2 regions of the Streptomyces dangxiongensis genome follow, and region 1 is predicted to be linked to the other one. Evidence: riboswitches for the same ligand, from Rfam matches in the RefSeq annotation. Region 1 holds a riboswitch; the other holds the start of a gene.
What was found. Region 1 has a riboswitch for glycine ahead of gcvT (glycine cleavage system aminomethyltransferase GcvT). Riboswitches for the same ligand answer to the same signal wherever they lie in the genome.
Positions count from the first base shown of each region.

Region 2: linked by a shared signal. The riboswitch ahead of gcvP (aminomethyl-transferring glycine dehydrogenase) and the one ahead of gcvT (glycine cleavage system aminomethyltransferase GcvT) in region 1 are both predicted to bind glycine.

Region 1 covers NZ_CP033073.1:2,422,622-2,433,478, forward strand. The annotation lists gene D9753_RS10660 (enhanced serine sensitivity protein SseB C-terminal domain-containing protein) at 1-735, opposite strand, end outside; gene D9753_RS10665 (enhanced serine sensitivity protein SseB) at 884-1,675, opposite strand; gene D9753_RS10670 (AAA family ATPase) at 1,768-2,460, opposite strand; glycine riboswitch at 2,623-2,725, shown strand; glycine riboswitch at 2,726-2,839, shown strand; gene gcvT (glycine cleavage system aminomethyltransferase GcvT) at 2,883-4,001, shown strand; gene gcvH (glycine cleavage system protein GcvH) at 4,138-4,515, shown strand; gene D9753_RS10685 (serine hydroxymethyltransferase) at 4,530-5,795, shown strand; gene D9753_RS10690 (L-serine ammonia-lyase) at 5,907-7,274, shown strand; gene D9753_RS10695 (phosphatidylinositol-specific phospholipase C domain-containing protein) at 7,360-8,391, shown strand; gene D9753_RS10700 (glycoside hydrolase family 25 protein) at 8,428-8,982, shown strand; gene D9753_RS10705 (NADPH-dependent F420 reductase) at 8,999-9,715, opposite strand; gene D9753_RS10710 (MDR/zinc-dependent alcohol dehydrogenase-like family protein) at 9,733-10,095, opposite strand; partial or broken gene D9753_RS39680 (AraC family transcriptional regulator) at 10,116-10,343, shown strand; gene D9753_RS10720 (EF-hand domain-containing protein) at 10,428-10,640, opposite strand; gene D9753_RS10725 (GNAT family N-acetyltransferase) at 10,809-10,857, shown strand, end outside.
Region 2 covers NZ_CP033073.1:6,629,312-6,640,168, forward strand. The annotation lists gene ftsR (transcriptional regulator FtsR) at 1-341, shown strand, start outside; gene D9753_RS29985 (bifunctional nuclease family protein) at 512-985, shown strand; gene D9753_RS29990 (MerR family transcriptional regulator) at 1,246-1,929, shown strand; partial or broken gene D9753_RS29995 (DNA polymerase IV) at 1,998-3,425, shown strand; gene D9753_RS30000 (PRC-barrel domain-containing protein) at 3,644-4,033, opposite strand; glycine riboswitch at 4,153-4,247, shown strand; gene gcvP (aminomethyl-transferring glycine dehydrogenase) at 4,422-7,307, shown strand; gene D9753_RS30010 (TOBE domain-containing protein) at 7,363-7,782, opposite strand; gene D9753_RS30015 (ABC transporter ATP-binding protein) at 7,810-9,147, opposite strand; gene D9753_RS30020 (ABC transporter permease) at 9,144-10,004, opposite strand; gene modA (molybdate ABC transporter substrate-binding protein) at 10,001-10,810, opposite strand.

The DNA.
Region 1 (10,857 bases):
CGGCGGGACCTGGAGCGGGGACCGGGACGGCGGTGCGGGGGCGTGGGCCTCGCGGTCGTAGAAGGGCCGGGCGTTGGCCCGCATCCACATGACCACCGGGTCGTAGCCGTCCGTCATCGCGACCGTCGAGACCGGCAGTCCCTCCGGGACCGCGCCGACGGACTGCTGCATCATCGCGCGCACCGAGTCGACCGCCGCCGGGGAGGTGTCGTACACGTCCAGACCGAGGGCGAGATACGGCGCCCCGAGCGCGGGCTGCACCCAGGCGCGGCGCAGCGAGCGCAGCGCGGGGGTGCGGTGCGCGTTCTGCGCGAGCAGGGCGTAGAACTGCGGGATCTCGATGCCGGGTTCCGACAGGCTCAGGGGGCCGGCGGGCTGGCGGTCCAGGCCGGTGGCGATGCGGCGCAGGTCGAGCCAGGGGATGCCGACGCCGCCGCCCGGGGCGTGCGGGTTGAGCCACAGTCCGTAGTGGTCGGGGTAGAGGGTGCGGGCCACGTCGAGGCCGTCGACCACCTCGTAGGAACGGTTCCAGCCACTGGCGGACAGCTCCTGGGCGGAGGTGACGCAGGGGGCGTAGTGGAGGCCGTCGACCTCCATGTCGCCGTACTGGGCGTCCGGGGAGCCGGCCTGGCCGCGCCACAGGAACATCCAGATCTGGCCGGAGGAGGGGGCGGCGAGGGCGCGCAGCAGGGCCTCGTAGGCGTCGTAGCGTCCAGGCGTGACCTGGCGCAACATGTGCTCGACGCTGCCGCTCGGGCTCGCGCTCACCTGTCTTACCGCCCCTTCTCGTGGAGTGCCCCGCGTTGGGGGACAGCTTAAGCGCCCGGTGCCCCGGGGCCTCGTGGCCGTGCGCGGGGGGCGGACAGCCGGGCCGGGCGGGCCGTCAGTGGCCGAACCGGTAGAAGGGGCGGACGTTCGTCTTCAGCCAGTCGGCCACCGGGTCGTCGGTGACGTCCATGAGGACCAGGTTGACCGGCCACTTCACCGGAACCCTGCCGAGGGCCCGGCCCAGGGCCTCCAGGGGCAGGGTGCGCAGGTCGCCCTCCCACCGGGAGAGTTCCACGCCGACGAACATCACCGGTTCGTCCGTCTCGACGGCGGCCAGGCAGCGGCGGGCGGTCACCACCACGCCGATGTCCGCGAACTCGGCGGAGGCGGCGGAGAGGAAGTCGACCGGGTCGTCCTGCCAGTCGGGCTCGAAGAGGCGGACCCGGCCGCCGCTGCCGGGGCCGTCGAGCGGGGTGCGGCCCACCCGGCACAGCTCGGCCACGGCCTCGGGCGGCAGCGGGATGCCGACCACGCCGCCCGGGTTCACGGCCAGGCCCGCCTGCGGCGGCAGGCCCCGGGCGAACTCCACGGCGGGGGCGACGGCGAACGACATGTGGGAGCCGGCCGCCTGCCGGAACTGCTCCTCGGAGCTGAACACCGGCACGTACACCTGACCCTCGATGTCGAGGGTGGGCAGGTCCAGCGGACCGCTGTCCGGGCCGCCGCCGGCCGGCAGCGGTATCCACAGGAAGCTGCGGCCGAGGACCTCGATGATCCGTCCGCCCGCCGCGGGGACGCCGAGGGAGGCCGAGAGCACCTCCTCCAGCTCGTTGCCGGGCCAACCGCCGTGCGGGTGGGGGTGTGTCTGTGCCGGGAAGTCCGCGGGAAGGTCCGCCGGGAAGTCCATCTGCCTACCGCCTGCTGGGAACCACTGCTGTGAGGTTGAAGGCTAGCGGGTGGCTGTGACATCGCGGCTCCGCGACGGATCCGTGCGGCACGTCAGCGGGGATCCGGGGCGGCGAAGTCCACGCGGTGCAGGGTGTCCGCGGCGGCCCGGTCCAGCAGCAGCGCCGAGCCGCAGCCCGCGGGCAGTTCGCCCCGCTCGACCGCGCGCAGCAGCCGGGCGGCCGTACGGCGGTGCCTGCGGAAGGCGTAGCGGGAGACGCCCCGGCCGCGTTCGCGCTGGCCCTCGCGGGCGGTGGCGGGGGCGACGTCGAGGATCAGCAGGTGCAGGGTGCCGCCGCGGCGGCGGGCCGCGCGGGCGAGCCAGCCGCGCACCCAGGGCTGGGTGCCGCAGTCGTGGACGACGACGCCGCCGCCGGCGCGCAGCGCGCGGTGCAGGCCCGCGTAGTGCGCGAGGCGGACCAGGGGGCGGTAGAGCGCGTACGGCAGGAGGCGGGGCAGACGGGCCGCGAAGCGGTCGCGGGCGTCCTGGGAGTCGACGCGGTGGCCGGCGGCCGCGCGCCGCATCAGCGTGGACTTGCCGCTGCCGGGCAGGCCGGTGATCACCACCACGTCCCGCGGCCCGAAGAGGAGGGCGCGCGGGCCGCGGCCGGCCCGGTCGCGCAGGTCGCGGACGACCGGGACGGGCCGCGCGGCGTGGTGCCCGCGGGCGGTGGCGGGGGCGGAGGGCTGCTTCGGCACCGCCAGGCCGGGGGCGGCGGCGGTGCCGTACGCCGTGGTCCTGTTCACCCTGATCGTCCTCCCCTGTGGGCTCGGTCATGTCCTGCCCGTCGAAGTTAAAGAGAAGGTAATGGCCGGCGGTCGGTGGTTCGGTGCGGGTCGTGCCACAGGTCGGTTACAGAAGCCGGGGTCTCATGCGATGATGTGCCCGCCAACTGCATACCGGCCGTTTGAATCCGCGCGGGAGAGTCCCCAGGTCCCTCGGACCGTCTGGGGCGCCGAAGGAGCAAGTCCCTCCCTTGAATCTCTCAGGCCCCGTTACCGCGCGGGCGAGGCACATCTGAAAAGCGGGCCGCTGTGTCCAGTGGTCCCACCCAAGGTGCAAGTCCTGATCGTCCCCGTGGCGGTCGTGGCGAACCTCTCAGGTTCCGATGACAGATGGGGAGGAACGTTCCTCGCCCCGTCCGTATGCCCTGGGAGACGACCGACCGATGAGCAGCACCGAACTCCGCCACACCGCGCTGGACGCCGTGCATCGCGCGCTCGGCGCGACCATGACCGACTTCGCCGGCTGGGACATGCCCCTGCGCTACGGCTCCGAGCGCGACGAGCACCTCGCGGTGCGCACCCGGGCCGGCCTGTTCGACCTCTCCCACATGGGCGAGATCACCGTGACCGGCGCCGGGGCGGCCGCCCTCCTGGACTTCGCCCTGGTCGGCAACATCGCGTCCGTCGGCGTCGGCCGCGCCCGCTACACCATGATCTGCCGGGCCGACGGCGGCATCCTGGACGACCTCATCGTCTACCGGCTGGCCGAGACCGAGTACATGGTCGTGGCCAACGCCTCCAACGCCCAGGTGGTGCTGGACGCGCTGACCGAGCGGGCCGCCGGCTTCGACGCCGAGGTCCGCGACGACCGGGACGCCTATGCGCTGCTCGCCGTGCAGGGTCCGCAGTCCCCCGGGATCCTGAAGTCGCTCACCGACGCCGACCTGGACGGGCTGAAGTACTACGCCGGCCTGCCCGGCACGGTCGCCGGCGTCCCCGCCCTGATCGCCCGCACCGGCTACACCGGCGAGGACGGCTTCGAGCTGTTCGTGCGGCCGGAGCACGCCGTGCGGCTGTGGCAGGCGCTGACCGAGGCCGGCGAGGGCGTCGGCCTGGTGCCGTGCGGCCTGTCCTGCCGGGACACCCTGCGCCTGGAGGCGGGCATGCCGCTGTACGGGCACGAGCTGACCACCGCGCTCACCCCCTTCGACGCCGGGCTCGGCCGGGTGGTCAAGTTCGAGAAGGAGGGGGACTTCGTCGGGCGTGAGGCGCTCGCCGGGGCCGCCTCCCGGGCCGAGGCGACAGCACCCCGGGTGCTCGTCGGCCTGGTCGCCGAGGGCCGCCGGGTGCCGCGCGCCGGGTTCGGCGTCGTCGCCGGCGGCCGGGTGATCGGCGAGGTCACCTCCGGCGCCCCCTCCCCCACCCTGGGCAAGCCGATCGCCATGGCGTACGTCGACGCGGCGTACGCGGCGCCGGGCACCGAGGGCGTCGGCGTGGACATCCGGGGCACCCACGAGCCGTACGAGGTCGTGGCGCTGCCGTTCTACAAGCGCCAGAAGTAGACACTGGGCGCGGCGGCGCTCCCGGCGGACGCCCCGCGCCGCCGGACGTGACCCTGCGCACATTCGCCCTGCTCACGAGCAGTTCCTATCGTCCCCCCTTCATCAGCACTCCCGCGCGTACAGGAGAATTCAGGCCATGAGCAACCCCCAGCAGCTGCGGTACAGCAAGGAGCACGAGTGGCTGTCGACCGCCGAGGACGGCGTCGCGACGGTCGGCATCACCGAGTTCGCGGCCAACGCGCTCGGCGATGTGGTCTACGCCCAGCTCCCCGAGGTCGGCACCACCGTCGAGGCGGGCGAGACCTGCGGTGAACTGGAGTCGACGAAGTCGGTCTCCGACCTGTACTCGCCGGTCTCCGGTGAGATCACCGAGATCAACGAGGACGTCGTCAACGACCCCTCGCTGGTGAACTCCGCCCCCTTCGAGGGCGGCTGGCTGTTCAAGGTACGCGTCACGGAGGAGCCGGCCGACCTGCTCTCCGCCGACGAGTACGCCGCCCACACCGCCGGCTGAGGAGTCGTAGCCGCATGACTGTCCTGAACACGCCCCTGCACGAGCTCGACCCGGAGATCGCCGCCGCGGTCGACGCGGAGCTGAACCGCCAGCAGTCCACGCTGGAGATGATCGCGTCCGAGAACTTCGCGCCGCTCGCGGTGATGGAGGCCCAGGGCTCGGTCCTGACCAACAAGTACGCCGAGGGCTACCCGGGCCGCCGCTACTACGGCGGCTGCGAGCACGTCGACGTCGCCGAGCAGATCGCCATCGACCGGGTCAAGGAGCTGTTCGGCGCCGAGTACGCCAACGTGCAGCCCCACTCCGGTGCCTCCGCGAACCAGGCGGCCCTGTTCGCCCTGGCCCGGCCCGGGGACACCATCCTCGGCCTGGACCTGGCGCACGGTGGCCACCTGACCCACGGGATGCGGCTGAACTTCTCCGGCAAGCAGTTCGACGTGGTCGCGTACCACGTGGACGTGGAGACCGGCCTGGTCGACATGGCCGAGGTCGAGCGGCTGGCCAAGGAGCACCGCCCGAAGGTGATCATCGCCGGCTGGTCGGCGTACCCGCGTCAGCTCGACTTCGCCGAGTTCCGCCGGATCGCCGACGAGGTCGAGGCGTACCTGTGGGTCGACATGGCGCACTTCGCGGGCCTCGTCGCCGCCGGCCTCCACCCCAACCCGGTGGAGTACGCGGACGTGGTCACCTCCACGACCCACAAGACCCTCGGCGGCCCGCGCGGCGGCATCATCCTCGCGAAGAAGGACTTCGCGAAGAAGCTGAACTCCTCCGTCTTCCCCGGCTTCCAGGGCGGTCCCCTGGAGCACGTGATCGCGGCGAAGGCGGTCTCCTTCAAGGTCGCCGCCTCGCAGGAGTTCGCGGAGCGCCAGCGCCGTACGGTGGAGGGTGCGCGCATCCTCGCCGAGCGGCTGACGGCGGCGGACGCCCGCGAGGCCGGCGTGAACGTCCTGTCCGGCGGCACCGACGTGCACCTGATCCTGGTGGACCTGCGTGCCTCGGAGCTGGACGGGCAGCAGGCCGAGGACCGGCTCCACGAGGTCGGCATCACGGTCAACCGCAACGCCGTCCCGGACGACCCGCGCCCGCCGATGGTCACCTCCGGCCTGCGGATCGGTACGCCGGCCCTCGCGACCCGCGGCTTCACGGCCGAGGACTTCGCCGAGGTCGCGGACGTGATCGCCGAGACGCTGAAGCCGTCCTACGACGCCGAGGCCCTCAAGGCCCGGGTGAAGGCCCTGGCCGACAAGCACCCGCTGTACCCGGGACTGAACAAGTAAGTCACCTTTCGCCGGGCACCGCGCACACTGGAAGGACCTGGAAGAACCAGAGCGCGCGGTGCCCGCACCCTGTACCGCCTTTTGCACCACCCCCGCATTGAGGAGTCATCCGTGGCCATCTCGGTCTTCGACCTGTTCTCGATCGGCATCGGCCCATCCAGCTCCCACACGGTCGGCCCGATGCGGGCGGCGGGCCTGTTCGCCCGCCGGCTGCGCAACGAGGAGCTGCTCGGCTCCGTCGCGGCCCTGCGCTGCGAGCTGTACGGCTCGCTCGGCGCGACCGGGCACGGCCACGGCACCCCGAAAGCGGTGCTGCTCGGCCTGGAGGGCGACTCACCGCGCACGGTGGACGTGGAGACGGCCGACGAGCGGGTGGAATCGATCAGGCGGGCGGGACGGCTGAACGTCCTCGGCGAGCACGAGATCCCGTTCTCCTTCGACGACGACCTGGTCCTGCACCGCCGCAAGGCGCTGCCGTACCACGCCAACGGCATGACCGTCCGGGCGTACGACGCCGACGGCGCCGAGGTGCTCTCCAAGACGTACTACTCGGTCGGCGGCGGCTTCGTGGTCGACGAGGACGCGGTGGGCGCGGACCGCATCGTGCTCGACGACACCGTCCTGAAGTACCCCTTCCGCACCGGTGACGAACTGCTGCGGCTGACGAAGGAGACGGGCCTGTCCATCTCCTCGCTGATGCTGGAGAACGAGCGGGCCTGGCGCACCGAGGAGGAGATCCGGGCCGGCCTGCTGGAGATCTGGCGGGTGATGCGCGAGTGCGTGCAGCGCGGCATGTCCCGCGAGGGCATCCTGCCGGGCGGTCTGAAGGTCCGCCGCCGCGCCGCCGTCTCGGCCCGCCAGCTCCGCGCCGAGGGCGACCCGCTGGCGCACGCCATGGAGTGGATCACGCTCTACGCGATGGCCGTGAACGAGGAGAACGCGGCCGGCGGCCGGGTCGTCACCGCCCCGACCAACGGCGCGGCCGGCATCATCCCCGCGGTCCTGCACTACTACATCAACTTCGTCCCCGGCGCCGACGAGGACGGGGTCGTGCGGTTCCTGCTGGCGGCCGGTGCGATCGGCATGCTCTTCAAGGAGAACGCCTCCATCTCCGGCGCCGAGGTCGGCTGCCAGGGCGAGGTCGGCTCCGCCTGCTCCATGGCGGCCGGCGCCCTCGCCGAGGTGCTCGGCGGCTCCCCCGAGCAGGTGGAGAACGCGGCCGAGATCGGCATGGAGCACAACCTGGGCCTGACCTGCGACCCGGTCGGCGGCCTGGTGCAGATCCCCTGCATCGAGCGCAACGGCATGGCCGCGGTGAAGGCGGTCACGGCCGCGAAGATGGCCATGCGCGGCGACGGCTCCCACAAGGTGTCCCTGGACAAGGTCATCAAGACCATGAAGGAGACCGGCGCGGACATGAGCGTCAAGTACAAGGAGACGGCCCGCGGCGGGCTCGCGGTGAACATCATCGAGTGCTGACCGCCGTTCTCCCGGGGGCTACCCCGAAGTAACCGCATACCCCTACGCTGCCGCCGACCAGGCGACAGCGAAGGGGTATTGACACATGCGCAGAGTGAGACGGGCGGTGGCACCGCTGGGAGCCGCCGCTCTGCTGGTGATGGCGCCGGGCAACGCCCACGCGGCGTCGCCCAAGTTATCCGCGACGACGGCCGTCGGCACGCACAACGCGTACGACAAGGCCAAGTACACGTACTTCGCGCAGGCGTTGGACTCGGGCGCCTCGCTGCTGGAGCTGGACGTGTACGCGGACAGCGTCAGCCACCGCTGGCGGGTCAGCCACAGCAACCCGCTGGGCGACGACAACAACTGCGAGGCCGCGAAGACACCGGCCGAGCTGTACGGCAAGAGCCGCAACCAGGACCTCGGCGGCTGCCTGGACAACATGGCCGCCTGGAACCAACTGCACCCCGACCACCCGCCGATCGTCGTCAAGGTCGAGCTGAAGGCCGGCTTCGACGACAACGCGGGCCTCGGCCCGGACGAGTTCGACACGCTCGTCGCGCAGAAGCTCGGCGGCAGCGTCTACAAGCCCGCCGCCCTGCTGGGCGGAACGTACGGCACCCTGGACGCCGCAGCGAAGGCCGACGCCTGGCCCACCCGCGACGCCCTCCGGGGCAAGTTCGTCTTCGAACTGATCCCGGGCACGGTGGAACAGTCCAATCCGTTCGACCACTACTGGACGGACGAGGAGTACGGCGACCGCCTGCGCGACCTGTACGCGGCCGGGAACATCGCCGCGGCCCAGGCCTTCCCCGCCGTGCTCGGCGCCGCGGGCGGCGACCCGCGCACCAGCCGCTACGACGCCTCGATCCGGCCCTGGTTCGTGTTCTTCGACGGTGACGCGGCCACCTACGTCAACAGCGGCTACGACACCTCGTTCTACTCCGCGAACCACTACATCCTGATCACGACGGACGCCCACAACGTCTCCCCGGCCATCTCCGCCACCGACCCGACGGACGCCGAAGTCGCCGCGCGGCTCGCACTGCTGGCCCAGCGTCACGCGAGTCTGATCACCTCGGACTGGTCGGCGAAGTCACCGGCCGTGCTGAGTTCGGTGACCACCCGGGGCTGAGGTTCCGGCCACGGCCGCAGGGGGCACAACTCCCCCATGCTCCATGGCATCGACGTCAGCGCCTACCAGTCCTCCTCCTATGCCACGGACGGCCTCTCCTTCGTCTTCGTCAAGGCGACGGAGGGCCGTTCGTACGTCAGTCCCCGGCTGTCCGCGCAAGAGAAGCGGGCCCGTGACGCCGGGCTGGTCGTCGGCTTCTACCACTTCCTGTGGCCCGGCGACCTCACCGCCCAGGCCGAGTACTTCCTGGGGCACACCCCCGACCGGCCGGGCGACATCCTCGCCGTCGACTGGGAGACCACCGGCGACGGCACGCACGCGAGCAACGCGGAGAAGGACCGCTTCCTGCGCGAGCTCAAGGAACTGCGGCCGGACAACCGGGTCGTCCTCTACTGCAACCGCCACTTCTGGCTGACGGTCGACACCACCTCGTACGCGGGCGACGGGCTCTGGATCGCCGACTACGTCACGGCCGGCAAGCCCCGCATCAAGGCCCGGTGGCTGTTCCACCAGTACACCAGCGAGCCGCACGACAAGGACGTGGCCCGGTTCGCGCAGGAGGACGACCTGCGCGCGTGGGCCACGCCCTGAGGGCCGTGCGGAGGCGTCAGCCCCGGAAGTCCGCCGGACGCTCCGGGGACGCCTCCGCCAGGGCCTTGCGCACGGCCTCGGTGCCGGCGCGCAGGCCGTAGACCGGGGTGCCGGGCTGCTGGCGCCAGGAGTCGTCGATGCTGCCCGCGTCGACCGTGTCGAAGCCCAGCTCCCCGATCAGGTCGCGGACGGTCCGCTTGGCCGCCTCGTCGTCGCCGGCGACCGGGAGGGCCATGCGCTCGGGGTCGCCGGCGGGCCGGCCGCGGTCCAGGATGTCCTGCGCGTAGGTGCCGTTGAAGGCCTTGATCACCGGGTGGCCGAGGTGCCGCTCGGTCCAGCGGCTCTCGGTCAGACCCTCGTCCTCGACGGCGGCGATCCGGCCGTCGCGCTGCTGCGGGTAGTAGTTGCCGGTGTCGATCACCGCGACGCCCTCGGCCGCGCCGTCCAGCAGGCCGGCGGGAAGGTCCGGGACCGCCTTCAGCGGGACGGTGACGACGACGACCTGGGCGCCCACGGCCGCCTCCTCGGCCCGGACCGCGGTCGCGCCGGTCTCCGCCGCCAGGTCGCCGAGCGTCTCGGGGCCGCGGGAGTTGGCCACGGAGACGTCGTGGCCGAGGGCGGTGAGCCGCCGGGTGAGGTTGCCGCCGATGTTGCCCGCGCCGATGATGCCGATCTTCATGACACGCCCTTCCGGGGTTGTCGATGCATGTGCATGGGTTCTGTGTCCCGACAACCGCGCGGGGCGGCGGGCTATTCCGTCGCCGCGGCGACCGGGTGAACGCTCATGGACGTACGACGATCCTGCCCGTGTGCCGGCCGGCCTCCATCTGACGGTGCGCGTCGCCCGACCCGCTCCAGGCCGTCGTGGACCTCGGCGATCACCGGGCGCAGGGTGCCGCCGGTCAGCCCGGACCACAGGTAGTGGGCGGCACGGCGACGGCCGTCCGCGCTGCCGGTGAGGGTGAGGTCGTTGTAGCCGTGCACCGTCAGCGGCCAGTTCCGCGCGAGTTCCGTGGTGCGCTCGGACAGCCAGCCGTGACCGGTCACCCTGGCGTCGTCGGCCGCCGCCACGCCCAGCTCCCGGAAGTGCGGCCCGCCGATCGCGTGGACCACCGGCCGGGCACCGACGCGACGAGCACGCGGTCGGGCGGGGCCGGGGATGGGCGGCGGCGCTGGCCGGTCCGGCGGTCGCGGCGGCCCTGCGCGCGAGCCACGGGGATCCGGCGCGCCCCTGGACGGTGGCGGAACCCGGCGCCGCCGGCGGGCTGTCCCGCGCGGCGTTCGCCCGCCGGTTCACGGCGTCGGTCGGGGAGCCGCCGCTGACACATCTGACTACGGGGTGGCGCCGGGCCGGTACCGCGCGGGCGGTGGCTGAACCGGCCGCCGGGGCGCGCGGACGGCGCGGGGGGTGCCGGTCCCCGCGGGACGGGCACCCCCTGCCGTCGTCACTTGCTCAGGTAGGCCCAGAACTCGTCGAACGACAGCACCTTGTCGCCGTTGAGGTCACGGGTGCGGATGATGGCCTCCGCCACCGTCTCGGTGACGTTCCAGTCACCCTGCTGGGCCAGGGCGGACTTGAACTCCGCCGCGGTGATGAAACCGTCACCGTCCACGTCGATCCGCTGGAACTGCTTGCGTGCTTCCTCGATGTCCGCCACCGATCCGCCCCTTTTTTTGTTCGTGTGTCACATGCCGTACCGGCGTTCTGTCGCTGGTCAGATTAACGGCCCCCGGGAACGGTGAGTGCGGCGGCCACCCGGGCGTCGGCGCCGTCGTCGGCGTCTGCGAGTCTGGTCGTACGGCGGGCGAAGACCGGAGGGGTGGCCTTGGAGACCTTGCGGGACGTTCTCGGTGCGGCGGCGGCGGGTGTCTTCC
Region 2 (10,857 bases), 4.2 Mb from region 1:
TGGCCGCCGCGGACATCGACGAGGGCGAACTGAAGGAGTGGGAGTCCTACGGGCTCATCGCTCCCGTGGAGGACGGGGTGTACGACGCCGAGGCGGTCACCGTGGCGGCGCTCATCGCCGACCTGGGCCGTTTCGGCATCGAGCCGCGCCACCTCCGGGTGATGAAGGCCGCCGCGGACCGTGAGGCGGGGCTGGTGGACCAGGTGGTGGCCCCGCTCAAGCGCCACCGCAACCCGCAGACCCGGGCACTCGCCGAAGCCCGTACGAAGGAACTGGCGGCGCAGACGACGAAGCTGCACGCCGCTCTGGTGAGGACCGCACTCGGCGTACGGCTCCCCTGAAACCCGCGTGGGGCTTCGCTGAACCCTGCCGGGACCGCGCTGGAACCAGCCGGGGCCCGGCCGTGGCCGGCTCTGGGACGGGGGAGCGGCGAGGCGTCCGGGCGGCCGGATCGGGCACCTGTTCCCGGCCCGACTACCCAAACGTCCCGGGCACGGCCTAGGGTTGCTGTGTGAACGAGCTCGATGTCGTAGGTGTCCGGGTCGAAATGCCCTCCAACCAACCGATCGTGCTCCTGCGCGAAGTGGGAGGCGATCGTTACCTCCCCATCTGGATCGGGCCGGGGGAGGCGACGGCGATCGCCTTCGCCCAGCAGGGCATGGCCCCCGCGCGACCGCTGACCCACGACCTGTTCAAGGACGTGCTGGAGGCCGTCGGCCAGGAGCTGACCGAAGTCCGCATCACCGATCTGCGGGAAGGGGTCTTCTACGCGGAACTGGTGTTCGCCAGCGGGGTCGAGGTCAGCGCCCGCCCCTCCGACGCCATAGCGCTGGCCCTGCGCACCGGAACGCCGATCTACGGCAGTGACACGGTGCTGGACGACGCGGGCATCGCCATTCCGGACGAGCAGGAGGACGAGGTGGAGAAGTTCCGTGAGTTCCTCGACCAGATCTCGCCCGAGGACTTCGGCACCAGCAGCCAGTGAGACGCGGTGCCGGCCTGCCGGTCCCCGGCTCCCCCGGGACGGTGGGCGGCTTCGCGGGGCCGCTGTCCCGGCAATTGCCTCCGGCCACTGAGAGCGTCCTACGGCTTCCCGCGAGCGCATTCGGCTAGCCTTTCCCCGCGGTGGGACACGGGAAACCACTCTCAGGGTGATTATCACTCGGCGTGCCGAGTGTGGCGATCGTTGACGCACCCCTGGTGACTGCCTACCGTCGAGAAGGCAGGTCAAGGACGGAGGTCGGCGTGAGAACCAGCGGCGACGGTACGGCTGGGGGTGCCCCCGGACGCGGTTTCGGGGAGAGCGGTCCGTACCCGCCCCCGGACTCGCGGCTGCGCTCGAGCGGGGGTTACCCCCATCCCGGCAGCGCGGCCGATCACGCTCCGCAGCCGCCGACGGCGGTGCCGAACGGCGGAGGGGTGGCGTCCATGACGTCCGAGCAGATCGGCTACCGCGGGCCCACGGCCTGCGCGGCCGCCGGCATCACCTACCGACAGCTCGACTACTGGGCCCGCACCGGCCTCGTCGAGCCCAGCGTGCGGCCCGCCCACGGGTCGGGCACCCAACGTCTGTACAGCTTCCGGGACGTCGTCGTCCTGAAGATCGTGAAGCGGTTCCTGGACACCGGGGTGTCGCTCCAGAACATCCGCACCGCCGTCCAGCACCTCAGAGAACGCGGTTTCCGTGACCTGGAGCGGATGACCCTGATGAGCGACGGCGCCACCGTGTACGAGTGCACCTCGCCGGACGAGGTCCACGCCCTGCTCCAGGGCGGTCAGGGCGTCTTCGGGATCGCCGTCGGCGTGGTGTGGCGGGACGTGGAGAGCGCGCTTTCCCAGCTACACGGCGAGCGCATCGACACCGGGGAGACCCTCGTCGGGCAGAACCCCGCGGACGAGCTGGCGCGGCGCCGTAACCGGGCGGTCTGACCGCCGGATCCCGCGCGGTGCCCCCCGGCGTCACCGCGTTGTCAGTGCCGTGGTGCAGCATCGGAGATGTGAGAAACGCGCCCACGGTCCTGCACCTCGACATGGATGCCTTCTTCGCCTCGGTGGAGCAGGCGTCGAAGCCGAGCCTGCGCGGGAAGGCCGTCGTCGTGGGCGGGCTCGGGCCGCGCGGTGTGGTGGCGACCGCGTCGTACGAGGCACGGGTGTTCGGCGTCCACTCGGCGATGCCCATGGGGCAGGCACGCCGACTGGCACCCCACGCCGCCTACCTGGTGCCGCGCTTCACCCTGTACCGGACGGTCAGCGAGCAGGTGATGGGCCTGCTGCGGGAGCTGTCACCGCTGATCGAGCCGCTCAGCCTGGACGAGGCGTTCGTGGACCTGGAGGCCGGGGGAGCGGCCTGGGACGAGGAGTCGGCGCGGCGGGCCGGGGAGAGGCTGCGCGCGGACATCCGGGCGGTCACCGGGGTCACCGGGTCGGTGGGGCTCGCCGCCTCCAAGATGCTCGCGAAGATCGCCTCCGAGCAGGCCAAGCCGGACGGCCTGGTACTGATCGAGCCGGGGACCGAGCGGGCGCTGCTGGGGCCGATGCCGGTACGGATCCTGCCCGGGGTCGGGCCGGCCACGGGGGACCATCTGCGCCGGGCCGGGATCACCACGGTCGAGGAGCTGGCAGAGGCGGGCGAGGACGAACTCGTCCGGATGCTCGGCAAGGCGCACGGACACGCGCTGTACGCCATGGCGCTGGCCCGGGACGAGCGTCCCGTGGTGGCTGAGCGGGAGACCAAGTCGGTGTCGGTGGAGGATACCTACGACGTGGACATCCACGACCGGCTGCGGGTCGGCCTGGAGGTGCAGCGGCTGGCCGACCGGTGTGTCCGGCGGCTGCGCGAGGCCGGGCTGTCCGGGCGGACCATCGTGCTGAAGGTGCGACGGTACGACTTCTCGACCCTCACCCGTTCCGAGACGCTCCGAGGGCCCACGGACGATCCCGCGGTCATCCGCGAGGCGGCGGCGCGGCTGCTGGACTCCGTGGACACCACGGGCGGGGTGCGGTTGCTCGGCGTCGGCGTGTCCGGGCTCGCCGACTACACGCAGGAGGACCTGTTCGCGCAGGCGGCGGGGGAGCGGGCGGTGGACCTCGCCGAGGAGACCGTGCCGGAGGCTCCGGCGGAGCAGGTGGAACCGGCCGAGCGGCAGTGGCGGGCCGGGCAGGACGTGCGGCACGACGACTGGGGGCACGGGTGGGTGCAGGGCAGCGGGCTGGGCCGGGTCACCGTGCGCTTCGAGACCCCGCAGTCCGGGCCGGGCCGGGTACGGACGTTCCGGGTCGACGATCCCGCGCTGGCGCCGGCTGAGCCGTTGCCGCTGGTCCCGGGGACCGGCCTCGCCCACCCGGCCGGCCTTCCCGGCGGGCCGAGCGGTGACGCGGCCCCGGCCCCGGACCCGGTCGCGGCCGTGCGGCCGGCTTCGGGCGGGCGACCTGGGCATCCGGCCTCGGCTGAGGGCCGGGTTCCGGTCGAGGGCCGGTTCTCGAGTGAGGGCCGGCTCTCGGGTGGGGGGCAGGGCGCGTGCGCGGGGCGGGACGTGCGGCAGCCGTCGGAAGAGAAGCGCGCCCCGGGCGCCCCGGGTGTGGAGAACCCCGCGGACGCCTCCGGCGAGGGGCAACCCGGCGGTGGACAACCCGGCGGTGGGGATCAGGGGCCCGGTGTGGACCGGGTCTCCTCGGGTGGTGCCAGGGGGCCGAAGTCGTGGTCCGGGGCCTTGGGCGGGGGCGCCGTGTCCAGTCCGTAGTGGTGGTAGAGCTGGAGTTCCTGCTCGGGTGAGAGGTGGCGGCCCACGCCGAAGTCGGGAGCGTCCTTGATCAGGGCGCGGTCGAAAGGGACGTGCAGCGTGCCGTCGAGGAGTTCGCTGGGTCCCAGAGGGACGAACGCGTCCCGGGAGAAGAGACCGGTGCGTACGGCCGCCCACTCGGGCACGCCGGTCGCGTCGTCGAGATACACCTCGTCGATGGTGCCGATCTTGGCGCCATTGACGTCGAATGCCTTGCGGCCGATCAGGTTGCGCGGATCGATGTCGGTTCGCACGGTCCCTCTCTTTCCACGTGGTCGCAACTCATCCGTAAGCACTACAAAAGAGCAGATTCAGGGAAGCGGCCACTCGAGGGCTCGGGCGTCGACCCCGCTGGTAGGCTGACAGCGGCTGCTGACCCCGCGCGGGAGAGTCCTCCGACCACGTCGGAGGCGCCGAAGGAGCAAATCCTCCCCGGAATCTCTCAGGCTCACGTACCGCACGGACGAGGTCACTCTGGAAAGCAGGGCGGGTGTGCACGGCGTCCCGCTCTCACCGACGGTGAAAGCCGGTCCCGCGGGGGCCCGGTGAAGCTCTCAGGTCGAGATGACAGAGGGGGAGGCCGTCGGGGTATCCGTACCGGGGTGCCCCTCGAAGGTCGCGTCAGACCAGGAGGCCTCCGCCATGACCGCCCATCGCACTCCGCTCTCCGAACTCGAAGCGGGTATCCCGTTCGAGCAGCGCCACATCGGCCCTGACCAGGAGGCGCGGGCCAAGATGCTCGCGCAGGTCGGGTACGGCTCGCTGGACGAGCTGACCGCGGCCGCCGTCCCGGATGTGATCAAGAACGCCGACGCCCTCGACCTGCCGGACGCCCGCACCGAGGCCGAGGTGCTGGCCGAGCTGCGCTCCCTCGCCGACCGCAACCAGGTCCTCGGCTCGATGATCGGTCTCGGGTACTACGGGACGTTCACGCCGCCCGTCATCCTGCGCAACGTCATGGAGAACCCGGCGTGGTACACGGCCTACACGCCGTACCAGCCGGAGATCTCCCAGGGTCGCCTGGAGGCCCTGCTGAACTTCCAGACGGTGGTCGCCGACCTCACCGGCCTGCCCACCTCCGGTGCCTCCCTGCTGGACGAGGGCACCGCCGCCGCCGAGGCGATGGCGCTCTCCCGGCGCATGGGCAGGAACAAGAAGGGCCTGTTCCTGGTCGACGCGGACGCACTGCCGCAGACCATCGCCGTGATCGAGACGCGTGCCGAGCCGGCCGGCGTCGAGGTCGTCGTCGCCGACCTCAGCGACGGCATCCCGGCCGGGATCGCCGAGCGCGAGATCAACGGCGTGCTGATCCAGTACCCGGGCGCCTCCGGTGCCGTACGGGACATCAAGGCGGTCATCGACCAGGCGCACGAGCTGGGCGCTCTGGTGACGGTCGCGGCCGACCTGCTCGCGCTGACCCTGCTGACCTCCCCCGGCGAACTGGGCGCGGACATCGCCGTCGGCACGACCCAGCGCTTCGGTGTGCCGATGGGCTTCGGCGGGCCGCACGCCGGCTACATGGCCGTCCAGGAGAAGTTCGCGCGCAGCCTGCCCGGCCGTCTGGTCGGTGTGTCCGTCGACGCCGACGGCAACAAGGCCTACCGCCTGGCGTTGCAGACCCGTGAGCAGCACATCCGCCGTGAGAAGGCCACCAGCAACATCTGCACCGCGCAGGTGCTGCTCGCCGTGATGGCCGGCATGTACGCCGTCTACCACGGTCCCGAGGGCCTGCGGACCATCGCCCGCCGCACCCACCGTTACGCCACGCTGCTCGCCGCCGGCCTGGAGGCCGGCGGGGTCGACATCGTCCACGGCGCCTACTTCGACACCGTCACCGCGCGCGTGCCCGGCAGGGCGGCCGAGGTCGTCGCCGCCGCCCGGGACAAGGGCGTCAACCTGCACATGGTCGACGCCGACCACGTCTCCATGGCCTGCGACGAGACCACCGGCCGGGCCCGGCTGGACGCCGTCTGGTCCGCGTTCGGCGTCGAGGCCGACGTCGAGGCGCTGGACCGGGCCGCCGAGGACACCCTGCCCGAGGCGCTGCTGCGCACCGACGCCTACCTCACCCACCCGGTCTTCCACCAGCACCGCTCCGAGACCGCGATGCTGCGCTACCTGCGCAGGCTGGCCGACCGCGACTACGCGCTCGACCGCGGCATGATCCCGCTGGGCTCCTGCACCATGAAGCTCAACGCGACCACGGAGATGGAGCCGGTCACCTGGCCCGAGTTCGGGCAGCTCCACCCCTTCGTCCCCGCCGAGCAGGCCGAGGGCTACCTGACGCTCATCCGTGAGCTGGAGGAACGTCTCGCCGAGGTCACCGGCTACGACAAGGTCTCCCTCCAGCCGAACGCCGGCTCGCAGGGCGAGCTGGCCGGTCTGCTCGCCGTACGCGGCTACCACCGCGCCAACGGCGACGAGCAGCGGACCGTCTGCCTCATCCCGTCCTCCGCGCACGGCACCAACGCGGCCAGCGCCGTGATGGCCGGCATGAAGGTCGTCGTCGTCAAGACCGCCGGAGACGGTGAGATCGACATCGAGGACCTGCGGGTGAAGATCGCCAAGCACCGTGACGAGCTGGCGGTGCTGATGATCACCTACCCGTCCACGCACGGTGTGTTCGAGGAGCACGTCGCCGACATCTGCGCCCGGGTCCACGAGGCGGGCGGTCAGGTGTACGTCGACGGCGCCAACCTCAACGCCCTCGTCGGTGTGGCCAAGCCGGGTCACTTCGGCGGTGACGTCTCCCACCTCAACCTGCACAAGACGTTCTGCATCCCGCACGGCGGCGGCGGTCCGGGCGTCGGCCCGGTCGCCGTCCGCGAGCACCTGGCACCGTACCTGCCCAACCACCCGCTCCAGCCGGCCGCGGGACCGGCGACCGGCGTCGGCCCGATCTCGGCCGCCCCGTGGGGCAGCGCGGGCATCCTGCCCATCTCCTGGGCCTACGTCCGTCTGATGGGCGGTGCGGGCCTGAAGCGCGCCACGCAGGTGGCCGTGCTGTCGGCGAACTACATCGCCAAGCGCCTGGAGCCGCACTACCCGGTCCTGTACACCGGCCCCGGCGGTCTGGTCGCGCACGAGTGCATCATCGACCTGCGCCCGCTGACCAAGGCGACCGGCGTGAGCGTCGACGACGTCGCCAAGCGCCTGATCGACTACGGCTTCCACGCCCCGACCATGTCCTTCCCGGTGGCCGGCACGCTGATGATCGAGCCGACCGAGTCGGAGGACCTCACCGAGCTGGACCGTTTCTGCGAGGCGATGATCACCATCCGCGCGGAGATCGAGAAGGTCGGCTCCGGCGAGTGGCCCGCCGAGGACAACCCGCTGCGCAACGCCCCGCACACCGCCGCCGCGCTCGGCGGTGAGTGGAAGCACACGTACAGCCGCGACGAGGCGGTCTTCCCGGCCGGTGTCTCGGCCGCCGACAAGTACTGGCCGCCGGTGCGCCGCATCGACCAGGCCTTCGGCGACCGCAACCTGGTCTGCTCCTGCCCGCCGCTGGACGCGTACGAGGACTGAGCGAGCCTCTGGTGAGGGTCCCGCCCGGAATCCGGGCGGGACCTTCGGGTCTCCGCTACGCCGTCGCCAGCGAGACCTCGGTCGCCTTGATCAGGGCAACGACGTCGGAGCCCACGAAGAGGCCGAGGTCCTCGGCCGCGTCCCTGGTGATGACGGCGGTGAGTTCACCACCGTCCACGGTGACCTTCACGGAGGCCATGACGTCGCCGACCACGAGGTGGGTGACCGCGCCGGGAAGCTGGTTGCGGATCGACAGGCCCGCGACCCGGTTGGTGGCCAGGGACACCTCCGTCGACTTCACCAAGGCGTGCACGGGGGAGCCCGGGGCGAGACCGAGCTGCTCGACGGCCTCCAGGGTGATGGCCGCCGTCAGGTTCTGGCCCCCGTTCAGGCGGACGCCGACGGTCGCCATCACCTCGCCGGGGTGCACCTCGGTGACGGTGCCGGGCAACTGGTTGCGGATGCTGAGACTCATGGGCCCTCACCGTAGTGGGCCAGGGCGTCAGGCCGGGTACGCGTGCGTCTGCGTCGCCTTGACCATCGCCCAGACCGGCGCACCGGGGTGCAGGTCCAGCTCGGCCGCGGCGACCGTCGTCAGGTCCGCCGTCAGCGCGAGTCCGCCGGTGAGGTCGGCGCGGATCCGGTCGCCGTGCGTCTCCAGGCCCGCTACCTCACAGCGCCACACGTTCCGGGCGCTGGCGCCGGAGGGCCGGTCCCGGAACAGGGTCACGGCCGACGGCGGGAACGCCACGAAGACCGGTCCCGACAGCTCCTCCGTCGTCGTGATCGCGGGCCCGGCGTCGAGCCGTACCGTGTGGCCCGCGGCCTGCCCGCGGTAGAGGTTGAGGCCGACGAGCTGGGCGATGTAGTCCGTGCGGGGGTGGCGGGCGATGTCGGCGGGCGTGCCCTCCTGCACGACCCGCCCGTCCTCCACGACCACCAGGCGGTCCGCGAGGACCATGGCGTCCAGCGGGTCATGGGTGACCAGTACGCAGACCGCCTCGAACTCGGCCAGGTGGCGGCGGAGCTGGGCGCGGACCTCCAGGCGGGTACGGGCGTCCAGGGCCGCCAGCGGTTCGTCCAGGAGCAGCAGCCGGGGACCGGTGGCGAGGGCGCGGGCGAGCGCGACGCGCTGGGCCTGGCCGCCGGAGAGGCGGCGCGGTCTGACGCCCGCGTGAGCGGCCAGCCCCATGCGCTCCAGCCAGACCGCCGCCTGCGCGCGGGCCTCGGCCTTGCCCGCGCCCCGGCAGCGGGGGCCGAAGGCGACGTTGTCCAGGGCGGACAGGTGCGGGAAGAGCAGGTAGTCCTGGAAGACCACGCCGACCGGGCGGGACTCCGGAGGAGTGCGCTCCAGCGAGGTGCCGTCCAGGCGCAGGTGGCCGTCGGCGAGCGGGGTGAGACCGGCGAGGGCGCGCAGGGCGGTGGTCTTGCCGGCGCCGTTGGGACCGAGCAGGGCGACGACGTCCCCTGGGGTGGCCGTCAGAGTCACGTCCAGGCGGAACGGGGGGCGGTCTACGACGAGGTGAGCGTCCAGGCCCTCGTGAGGGGGCCGTTTCGGGTGTGGGTGCGGGTGGGGGGCGGTCGGCCGGCCTTCGGCCGGTTTCGGGTTGCCACCCGCACCGCACGAGCGGGTCTCGTCGTCGGGTGCCGGTGGCCCCTGCGGGGCGCGAGCGCCGTCGGCGGCTGCCGGTGCCTGCGGGAGTGGGCGTGGGGCGGGGTCGCCGGTGGCTGTCGGGGTATCTGGGCTCGGCGGGTATTCGGGGGCGCCGGTGGCCGCCGGTGTGCCTGGGCCCAGGGTGTCGGCGGGGGTGTCGGTGGGTTCGGGGTCGGTGTTCTTCATGAGGTGGTTGTCCAGCGGTCTCTGAGGCCGGCCAGCACCGCGATGGACACCGTGAGCAGGACGAGGCTGAGGGAGACGGCGGCTTCGGGGTCGTTCTGGAGGGCCAGGTAGACCGCGAGCGGCATGGTCTGGGTGCGGCCGGGGAAGTTGCCCGCGAACGTGATCGTCGCGCCGAACTCGCCGAGCGCGCGCGCCCAGGCCAGCACCGCGCCCGCCGCGACACCGGGGGCGATCAGCGGCAGTGTGACCCGACGGAACGCGGTGAAGCGGGAGGCACCCAGCGTGGTGGCCGCCTCCTCGTAGCGCGGGTCGGCGGCGCGTAGCGTGCCCTCCACGCTGATGACCAGGAACGGCAGGGCCACGAACGCCTCCGCGACCACGACGCCCGCGGTGGTGAACGGCAGGGTGATCCCGAACCAGGAGTCCAGCCACTTGCCGATGACGCCGTTGCGGCCCAGGGCGAGGAGCAGGGCCACGCCGCCGACGACCGGCGGCAGGACCAGCGGCAGTGTCACCAGGGCGCGCACGAGGCCACGGCCGGGAAAGTCCGTACGGGCCAGCAGCCAGGCCAGCGGTACGCCGAGGACGAGGCACACGGCGGTCGCCGCGGTGGCCGTGACCAGGGACAGCTCAAGCGCCTGCCACACCTCCATGCTGGTCAGCTCTTCCGGCAGGCTGCGCCAGGGCGCCCGGACGAGCAGGGCGAGCAGCGGCAGCAGCAGGAACGCCAGGGCCAGCAGCCCCGGCAGCAGCAGTGGCAACGGCACTCCGCGCCGGCCCCCCGTGCCGGCGCGGAGGTGCCCCGGCCGGCGCGTGCGGGGGCCGGCCGCGGCGCCGGGTTCGTCGAGCGGGGTCACGGCTTGAGGAACCCGGCCCCGCTCAGCACCCGCTGGCCCTCGGCGGACCGCACGAGGGCGATGAACGCTTTGGCGGCTTCGGCGTTCGGCGCGTCCTTCAGCAGGGCGATCGGGTAGTCGTTGACGGCGTCGGCGGACTCGGGGAACTCCACGCCCGCCACCTTGCCGTGCGCGGCCTTCACGTCGGTCTTGTAGACGACGGCCGCGTCGGCCTCCTTCAGCTCCACCTTGGTCAGGGCGCCCTTGACGTCCTGTTCGTAGGAGACGGGGGTCAGCTTCACCTTGCCCGCGGTCAGGGCCTTCTGGGCGGCGGCGCCGCACGGCACCGTCCTGTCGCACAGGACGACCTTCAGACCGGACCGGGTGAGGTCCTTCAGGGAGGACAGCTTGTGCGGGTTGCCCGGCACGGTGGCGATCTCCAGCCGGTTGCGGACGAAGGTGGCCGGGGTGCCGGCGGTCTCCTTCCTGTCCGTCACGATCGCCATGGTCTTGGGGCTGGCGGCGGCGAAGACGTCCGCGGGCGCTCCGCCGGTGATGTTCGCGGCCAGGCTGTCGCTGCCGCCGAAGCTGAAGCTGACCTCGGTGCCCGGGTGCTGCTTCTCGAACTCCCCGCCCAGCGCGGTGAAGCTCTCCTTCAGGGAAGCGGCGGCGAGCACGGTGACCGTGCCGGACAGCTTCGGGGCGGGCTTGTCCGCCCGGTCGGTCGAGGAGTCCGAGGAGGAGCATGCGCTGAGCGCCATCAGGGCGACTGCCGCCACGCCGGCCGGCTTCAGTGTCCGCCGGGTCCGGCGCACGGAACGGGTCATCACGGAGCTACTCCTCGGTTCGGTGGATCAAGCTGTCGCGCCCCTGG